Regions from separate parts of the Candidatus Limousia pullorum genome, predicted to be linked through region 2. Evidence: a T-box and tRNA genes for the amino acid it is inferred to sense, from the RefSeq annotation. Region 2 holds a T-box; the other holds one or more tRNA genes.
What was found. The T-box of region 2 lies ahead of asnS (asparagine--tRNA ligase). A T-box ahead of a tRNA ligase gene usually reads a tRNA of that ligase, here a tRNA-Asn.
Positions count from the first base shown of each region.

Region 1: it encodes a tRNA-Asn, which carries the amino acid that the T-box ahead of asnS (asparagine--tRNA ligase) is inferred to sense. The anticodon was not compared.

Region 1 covers NZ_CM171614.1:879,778-884,590, reverse strand. The annotation lists gene CGICJO_RS03820 (winged helix-turn-helix transcriptional regulator) at 1-77, opposite strand, end outside; gene CGICJO_RS03815 (flavin reductase family protein) at 224-727, shown strand; gene CGICJO_RS03810 (radical SAM mobile pair protein B) at 801-1,727, shown strand; tRNA gene CGICJO_RS03805 (tRNA-Asn) at 2,148-2,223, opposite strand; rRNA gene rrf (5S ribosomal RNA) at 2,265-2,381, opposite strand; tRNA gene CGICJO_RS03795 (tRNA-Glu) at 2,383-2,457, opposite strand; tRNA gene CGICJO_RS03790 (tRNA-Lys) at 2,505-2,580, opposite strand; rRNA gene CGICJO_RS03785 (23S ribosomal RNA) at 2,643-4,813, opposite strand, start outside.
Region 2 covers NZ_CM171614.1:1,262,655-1,267,467, forward strand. The annotation lists gene asnA (aspartate--ammonia ligase) at 1-450, opposite strand, end outside; gene asnS (asparagine--tRNA ligase) at 483-1,853, opposite strand; T-box leader at 1,927-2,168, opposite strand; gene nrdD (anaerobic ribonucleoside-triphosphate reductase) at 2,398-2,691, shown strand; gene ectB (diaminobutyrate--2-oxoglutarate transaminase) at 2,871-4,142, opposite strand; gene CGICJO_RS05520 (DUF896 domain-containing protein) at 4,439-4,657, shown strand; gene CGICJO_RS05525 (HlyC/CorC family transporter) at 4,707-4,813, shown strand, end outside.

The DNA of each region.
Region 1 (4,813 bases), 380 kb from region 2:
GGCATAACCGGGCAGTTCCCCTCTTTTGTTAAAATTACACTGCCGACTTTTTCTTTGAACTCTTCATATGACATCATAGGATATTTCCTCATTTCTAAGTATTATTTTTTATACCTTGTATAAATTATTTGCGTACTTGAACTAATATTTCTATCAGGTATAATAAATATATCACTAATAACCCAGGTCAACAAGTGAAAAATATTAGAAAGGTCTGAATTTTATGAAAGAACTCAACATCATGGAAGCAACAGTCTATACATCTCCAAATCCACTTACTTTGATTTGCTCTCAAAATAAAGACGGTACAACCAATCTGGCACCTATATGTTTCTTTTCGTACTTGTCTTTCAATCCTCCCATGGTGGGATTTGCAGCCGGAAAACAATCCCATACAGGAAAAAGAGTTCGTGAAACCGGAAAAGTTATAATCACAGTTCCCGGAGAAAGCATGGCTGATGCTGTTATGGCATGCGGAAGCTCCACCGGAGCATCTAAAAATAAAGTCTCTGAAAATAACATTGAAATGATATCAATTGATGGCAGGGATATTCAAATACCGGCAGATACTCGTCTTGCCATGATAGCCACATTACAGCAAGCAACCGAGGTTGGTGACCATATTCTGCATGTTTGTCAGGTAGAAAAATTTCTGGGCAACGAAAACACAAAAGGTTTATACGCTTGGAAAGGATTCGGCAAAGCTGCACCTGCTGAAGAAGGATAAAATTATAGTAAACACGTATTTCTAACTGCATGTATTTACAATTATTATATCAGGTATCGGAGGCATAAAAAATATGGCAGAAACCAGCAAAGACAACATCCTGATTCGTGATATTCACACTAAAAATATTATGACAAAATCAACCTTGCCTGTAGGAGGTTATTCAGTCAACCCTTATGTAGGATGTACACATGGATGTAAATACTGCTATGCATCATTTATGAAGCGATTTACAGGTCACAAAGAACCCTGGGGCACCTTTTTGGATGTAAAGCATTGGCAGGAAATAAAAAACCCACAAAAATATAGAGGACAACGAGTAGTCATAGGATCAGTCACTGACGGTTACATACCTCAGGAAGAGCAGTTTCAAAATACACGCAGAATATTAAAACAGCTAAAAAACAGCGGTGCAGAACTGCTTATATGCACCAAATCCGACCTGGTAATCAGAGATATTGAACTGCTAAAAGAATTTGAAAAAGTAACAGTATCCTGGTCTGTAAACACCTTAAATGAAGACTTTCGCTCTGATATGGACAATGCTGTAAGTATTGAACGCAGACTTTCAGCTATGAAAAAAATTTATGATTCAGGAATACGCACAGTTTGCTTTATTTCACCAATATTCCCCGGAATTACAGATTTTAATGAAATTTTTCAGCGTGTAAAAAAACAATGTGATTTAGTATGGCTGGAAAATCTTAATCTGCGTGGCAGCTTTAAACAGGAAATTATGACCTATATAAAAGAAAAATATCCTCATTTGACCGACTTGTATAATTCTATCTATAATAAAGGAGATCGCAGCTACTTTAAATCCCTGGAAATGCAGGCTGAACAATTGGCAAAAGATAATAACTGTCCTTTTACAGATAATGAGCTGCCCTACGGCAGAGCAAAGCCTGGCCATCCGATAATTGTAAACTATTTTTATCACGAAGAAGTAAGAGGCTCTGAAAATACAGGAAAGCGAAATCATAAAATAAATTTCCCTTAATAAGAGAGTATATCACCTATTTCAATTATGTAAAAACCCCCTGAATTTCCAAAGAAACTCAGGGGGTTAAAGTTTGTATAAAGCTTTCCATAACAAAAACGACCTATCTTATAAAAAATAATTTCTAATCAAAATTTTTTAAGACATAAAATCGACTGTAAGCAATCATTCCTAAAACTAAACAAAATGTCTCGCCCGTCCTGTGCTGACGTGTATTTCATAAAATAGCCTACCTTAAAAGAACCTTTATTTCTCAGCTAAACCTTTTTAAGATATAAAAATAAAGCAAAGCCTATCGTGAGCAAGCCATTCCAAAGACTAAACAGAAGGTTTCGCCCGCCTTGAAATGAACTTAATCTCTAAGCCAAACCTTTGCAAGGCGGAAATAAAAAAAGCAGTCTCTTTCGAAACTGCTTCTTTTGGCTCCCCCTGTCGGGCTCGAACCAACGACCCTGCGGTTAACAGCCGCATGCTCTACCGACTGAGCTAAGGAGGAATATATAAATTACACCCGATTTCTCGGATGTAATCTCTTCGTGTTGGCATCTCCCTATTTTCCCAGGCCGTCTCCAGCCAAGTATCTTCGGCACCACTGAGCTTAACTTCCGTGTTCGGTATGGGAACGGGTGGACCCTCAGCGTCATCAACACCAACTTGGTGACTCGTGGGGGAATCGAACCCCCGTTACCGGCGTGAGAGGCCGGTGTCTTAACCGCTTGACCAACGAGCCATTTCTCGAGGCTAACGGTTCTTTTGTTCATTAGCCCCTATTTTTTATGGTGCACCATCAGGGGCTCGAACCCGGGACACCCTGATTAAGAGTCAGGTGCTCTACCAACTGAGCTAATGGTGCATCTTTCAGAGTTAACACCCTGAAAACTGAATAAAGAGTATACAGACAAATCCAAAGGACTTATGGTCAAGCCCTCGACCTATTAGTACTGCCAAGCTGAATGCCTCACGGCACTTACACACGCAGCCTATCAACCTCGTAGTCTACAAGGGGTCTTACCCGATTTCTCGGTGGGATATCTAATCTTGGAGCCGGCTTCACGCTTAGATGCTTTCAGCGTTTATCCGTTCCGTACATAGCTGCCCAGCTGTGCCACTGGCGTGACAACTGGTGCACCAGAGGTACGTCCATCCCGGTCCTCTCGTACTAAGGACAGAGCTCCTCAAATATCCTGCGCCCACGACAGATAGGGACCGAACTGTCTCGCGACGTTCTGAACCCAGCTCGCGTACCACTTTAATCGGCGAACAGCCGAACCCTTGGGACCGAATTCAGCCCCAGGATGTGATGAGCCGACATCGAGGTGCCAAACCTCCCCGTCGATGTGGACTCTTGGGGGAGATCAGCCTGTTATCCCCAGGGTAGCTTTTATCCGTTGAGCGACGGCATTTCCATTCACATACCGCCGGATCACTAACTCCAACTTTCGTTACTGCTCGGACCGTCATCCTCGCAGTTAGGCTAGCTTACGCGTTTACACTCTAGGGCACGGTTTCCGTCCGTGCTGAGCTAACCTTTGAGCGCCTCCGTTACCTTTTCGGAGGCGACCGCCCCAGTCAAACTGCCCGCCTGACAATGTCCCCCGACCGGTTTCACGGCCGCAGGTTAGAATTCCAGCAATCTAAGAGTGGTATCCCAACGGCGACTCCGCAAAGGCTGGCGCCTCTGTTTCCCAGTCTCCCACCTATCCTGTACATAGATTACCGAAACCCAATATCAAGCTGCAGTAAAGCTCCATGGGGTCTTTCCGTCTTGTCGCAGGTAACCGGCATCTTCACCGGTACTACAATTTCGCCGGGCGGGTAGTTGAGACAGTGCCCAGATCGTTACACCATTCGTGCGGGTCGGAACTTACCCGACAAGGAATTTCGCTACCTTAGGACCGTTATAGTTACGGCCGCCGTTTACCGGGGCTTCAATTCAGAGCTTGCACTCCTCCTCTTAACCTTCCGGCACCGGGCAGGTGTCAGCCCCTATACTTCATCTTTCGATTTGGCAGAGACCTGTGTTTTTGCTAAACAGTCGCCTGGGCCTATTCACTGCGGCTCAGCTTTCACTGAGCACTCCTTTTCCCTAAGTTACGGAGTCAATTTGCCGAGTTCCTTAACTACCCTTCTCCCGTTGGCCTTAGAATTCTCTTCCTGTCTACCTGTGTCGGTTTGCGGTACGGGCACCGGCTCTATACACAAAGCTTTTCTCGCCCTCGTCCACATATACTTCGGACTATTGTCCTCCCTTACGCCTCGGAATACCAACTCCGGGGTTATACGCTTTCAAGGTGTCCCTTTGCTTAAATTGCAGGTGGTTACGGAATATCAACCGTATGTGCATCGACTACGCCTTTCGGCCTCGCCTTAGCTCCCGACTTACTTGGAGCGGACGAACCTTCCTCCAAAAACCTCAGACTTTCGGCCAATATGATTCTCACATATTTCTCGCTACTCATTCCGGCATTCTCACTTCTGTAAAGTCCACCGCCGCTTTCGCTGCGACTTCACCCCTTACAGAACGCTCTCCTACCAAGTCTTAACGACTTCCCAAGCTTCGGTGTGTAGTTTAGCCCCGTTAAATTTTCGGCGCAGAGTCACTCGACCAGTGAGCTATTACGCACTCTTTTAATGAGTGGCTGCTTCTAAGCCAACATCCTGGTTGTCTATGCAACTCCACATCCTTTTCCACTTAACTACTCTTTGGGACCTTAGCTGTGGGTCTGGGCTGTTTCCCTTTTGACAATGAAACTTATCTCCCACTGTCTGACTCCTGAAAAACGATTATTCGGCATTCTTAGTTTGTTAAGGTTCAGTAACCTCTCGGCCCCTAGCCAATACAGTGCTTTACCTCCGATAATCTATTTCAAGGCTAGCCCTAAAGCTATTTCGGAGAGAACCAGCTATCTCCGGGTTCGATTGGAATTTCTCCGCTACCCACACCTCATCCGCTACCATTTCAACGGGAGTCGGTTCGGTCCTCCATGGAGTTTTACCTCCACTTCAACCTGGACATGGGTAGGTCACCCGGTTTCGGGTCGTGTACAACTGACTTCATGCGCCCTTTTCAGACTCGCTCTCGCTAC
Region 2 (4,813 bases):
TGCGATTGTTTCAACTGTCTTTTTCAGAAAATCTGTGTTTCTGTCCTCTCTTGTGAGAACTCTTTCCCAGTCCCACTGGTCAACAAAGATTGAATGTGTGTTGTCAACATCGTCGTCACGTCTTAAGGCGTTCATATCTGTGTAAATACCCTCGCCGTTTTGGTATCCGTAACGGTGGAGAGCCATTCTTTTCCATTTTGCCAAGGACTGTACAACCTCGGCAGTGCCGTCGATTTCTTTCATTGAGAAAGAAACCTTGCGCTCAACTCCGTTGAGGTCGTCGTTTATTCCGCTGTCGCTGAAAACAATAAGGGGAGCGGTAATTCTGTCAAGATTAAGTCCTGCGATAAGCTTTTTCTGGAAAGTATCTTTGATGTATTTTACCGCACTTTGAGTTTCTCTCAAAGTAAGCGGTGAGGAGTAGTTCTCCGGAATTATAAGATTTTTCATGTTTTCTTATCCTTTCGTAGTGTTAGAAAGCCTTATCTGATGCTTCCTACTGTTCTCGGGTAAAGAATTACGTCACGGATGTTGCTCATACCTGTTACATACATGATAATTCTTTCAAAGCCAAGACCGAAGCCGCTGTGCGGAACAGAGCCGAACTTTCTGAGCTCAAGGTAATCTGCATATTCATCCATGTTCATGTTTCTTGTTTTCATTGCCTCAACCAGCTTGTCATAGTCAGCTTCTCTTTCACTGCATCCGATGATTTCGCCTACGCCGGGAACAAGAAGGTCTGTTGCGGCAACTGTCTTTCCGTCCGGATTTTGCTTCATATAGAAAGACTTGATGTCCTTAGGATAGTTTGTGATAAATACAGGCTTGTTGAATACTTCCTCTGTGATGTATCTTTCATGCTCTGTCTGGAGGTCGCAGCCCCACTCAACAGGGTATACAAACTCTTTCTTTGCGTCCTTGAGGATTTCGATAGCCTTTGTGTAATCGAGAATTTCAAACTCGCTGTCCAAAAGGTGCTGAAGCTTGTCGATAAGACCCTTTTCAAAATGCTGGTTGAAGAAAGCAAGCTCCTGAGGGCATTTTTCCATAACGTCTCTTACTATATATTTTATCATGTCCTCGGCAATTTCGATTATGTCGTCAAGCTCTGCAAAAGCAACTTCAGGCTCAATGTGCCAGAACTCTGCAACGTGTCTTGGTGTGTTGCTGTTTTCAGCTCTGAAGCTTGGACCGAATGTGTAGATTTTGCCCATTGCCATTGCGGCAACCTCGCCCTCAAGCTGACCTGAAACGCTCAGACCTGCTTTCTTGCCGAAAAAGTCGTTGCTGTAGTATTCCTCTTCTGATTTGTACTGGTCGGAATAACCGATTGTAGTTACCTTGAATACTTCACCTGCGCCCTCGCAGTCGCTTCCTGTGAGAAGAGGTGTGTTGATATATACATAGTTTCTGTCCTGAAAATACTTGTGGATTGAAGCAGCCATAACAGAACGCACTCTCAAAACAGCGTTAAATGTGTTGGTTCTTACTCTGAGGTGAGGCATAGTTCTCAAAAATTCAAGGGTGTGGCGTTTTTTCTGCAAAGGATAATCTGCCGGACAGTCGCCCAAAAGTGTGATTTCCTTAGCGTTTATCTCAACACTGCCCTGTCTTGCAGGAACTACTGTACCTGTTACCTTTAAAGCAGTTCCAAGCTTTAAAGCAAAGTCGTAATTGTCAAGGGCTGACTTGTCGATTACGATTTGAAGATGTTTAAGGCTTGTTCCGTCGTTCATCTCGAGAAAAGCCATGTTTTTTGAATCTCTGGAAGTTCTTACCCAGCCGCATACTGTGACGTCTGTGTCTACATATTCAGCTTTTGTCTGAATGTCTTTAATGTCGATGTGTTTCATAAGTTTTCTCCTTGTATTGCTTGTTTTATTTTAAAGGTTAATAGATTTTAATAAAAAAAGCTGTTCGCCCTAAAAATAGGACGAGCAGCTGTAAACCCGTGGTACCACCTATATTACCGGAAAACCGGTCACTCTAAGCTTCATAAAAAAGCATCCTGTTTAACGCACAGTCAACGGCATCACCTACTTGGGGATATTCCTGTTCAGATAGCTGCTCCGAAGTGTTATTCACGAAAGCTCTGCTGTACGGTTCACACTGTCCCGTACTCACTGTAAGCGAATTCTTTTGCTACTTCTCTTCATCATAGCATTTAAGGCTTTTGTTAAATTTTTATTATCAGCTCTGCAAAATGACTTTACAAAGCGCAGATTACTTAATCATTATATGCTTTATAAAAACTTATGTCAAGTATTTGATGTGATTTTTAAGGATAAAAAAATATTTTTTGAAAATCAGTAATCACTATTGACTTTTACTATATATGGTGCTAAAATATGTGTGCACTCAAAGAGAAACACAATATTTAGTAATGGAGGTTAACTTATGAATATAAATGTAGTAGGCGGAAATCTTTCCCAGGAAGAGATAAATGTATACGTTGAACAGCTTAAAGCAAATCATCCTGATAAATATATAAAATCTGTAGAACTTAAAGTTGACGGCGAGTTTGTTGATATGAGATATGAGTATGACCCTGTTCCTTTTGAGAGAATCAGAAGAATTACAGGCTATCTTGTAGGAACTGTTGACCGTTTCAACAATGCAAAGAAAGCAGAAGTAAACGACCGTGTAAAGCACAGCTTGGGCTGCTCCTGCTCAATGGAAGAAATCGCTTAAAATTTTTCCTTAGTTAAACACTATCCTTAACATAATAGATATCCGGCAAAAGTCTTGATAAAAATCAAGGCTTTTTTTCTTTAATAACGCTTTCATTAAAACTTCCTTAATAAAAACAACGCCTCGAAAACTCGGGGCGTTAATTTTTTATGGTATATTTAAGAAAACAGATGTATTTATTATTTGTTTTCTTCTTTGAGAACCTCTTTGATTGCGTCTCTTAAAATGCCGAGACCCTCAAGAAGTGTTTCGTCCTCGATAATAAGAGGAGGCATTGTTTTCAAAACAGCGTTCTTTCTGCCTGCGCCCTCGATTATGAGCTTATGGGCAAAAGCGTAATCCTGAACCTTATCGGCAAAGCCCTTTACAGGAATTTCGGAGAAATCAATTCCCCATATAAGTCCTATGCCACGCATTTTAATTCTGCTGTCAAGAGGAAGAATTTCTTTTTCAATAAATTCTTTTTCGATTTCGCCTTTTCTTCTTGTTTCTGCTTCGATGTTATGGCTCAGCATGTATTCAAGACCTGCTTTTGCAGTGATAAAGGCAATCTGATTTCCTCTGAATGTTCCATTGTGCTCGCCCGGTGAGAATACGTCAAGCTCAGGCTTGAACAAAGTCAAAGCAAGAGGGAAGCCGTAGCCGCCGATTGATTTTGAAAGTGTAAAGATGTCAGGCTTAATTCCGGCACGTTCAAAGGAGAAGAAGGTTCCGCTTCTTGCGCAGCCAACCTGAATATCGTCAACTATAAGGAGAATTTCGTGCTTTGTGCAGAATTCTCTCACTCTTTTCAGCCATTCAACATCGAATACCTGAATTCCGCCCTCTGCCTGAATTGTTTCAATAACAAAAGCGGCCGGTTTTTCAACGCCTGAATGGTCGTCGGTGAGAAGTGTTTCCATGTACTTGATTGTGTCAAGCTCAGGGAACATATAAGGTGCAGGAATGTGAACTACATTTGAGTCAAGGGGAACGCCTGCGCCTCTTCTTGAGGCTTTGTCAGTGGTGAGAGCCAAAGCACCCAATGTCATTCCGTGGAATGCGCCCATGAGAGCCCAAACAGTTCTGCGCTTTGTGTACTTTCTTGCAAGCTTCAAAGCGGCTTCAACAGCGTTTGTGCCTGTAGGACCCGGGAACATGATTTTGTAGTCCAAATCTCTTGGCTTCAAAACATTTTCCTCGAAATATTCTATAAAATCTCTTTTAGCTGTGGTATACATATCAAGTGAATGAGTTATACCGTCGTTTGCTATATAGTCGAGAACTTTTTCCTTTATATAATCGTTGTTGTGGCCGTAGTTTACAGCACCTGCTCCGCAGAAAAAGTCTATATATTTATTTCCGTCCTCATCGAAGAAGAAAGCTCCCTTTGATTTAGTGAAAACAGTAGGGAAATGTCTGCAGTATGAACGGACTTCGGACTCGTATTTTTCAAATGCTAAAGTATTCAAACCGATACTTCCTTTCTGATAACTATACATATACAAGTTTTCATTCATTTGCCATTATACAATTACCTGTTAATGAAGTCAACAAAAACAGGACTATTCCTTAATAAAATATTAAGGCTGGAAAGTTTAAAAAATTATGCATAATATCTATCAATTTCAAATGATTTGTGGTAGAATACATTCATACAGTGCTTAGAGGGTATGACATCATTTGCATACTTAAAAACATAAACAATATTGATAAAAAAGCATGTGCGCTGTATAAATATCTTATTTTAGGAGCAGGAGAAAATTATATGCAGGACGATTTACTCAAGAGAATTAACGAACTTGCAAAAAAGAAAAGAGAACAGGGGCTTACAAAAGAAGAGCAGGATGAGCAAAAGGCTCTCTATGCGGTTTATCTCAAAAACTTTCGTGAGAATTTCGACAAGCAGCTTGATTCGGTAAGTGTAAAAACTCCCGACGGCAAGGTTATTCCTTTTAAGGAGTTTAACAGAAAAAAAGATTTATAATTGATGGGGCAGAATATTATTTATAGAAAGATAATTTGAGGTGATTTTTTTGAACGAAAACGCAATAATGGGTATTGTTATATTCATTTGTATATTGTTTTCCGCATTTTTTTCGGGTACAGAAACAGCTTTTTCTACAGTAAATCAGGTAAGACT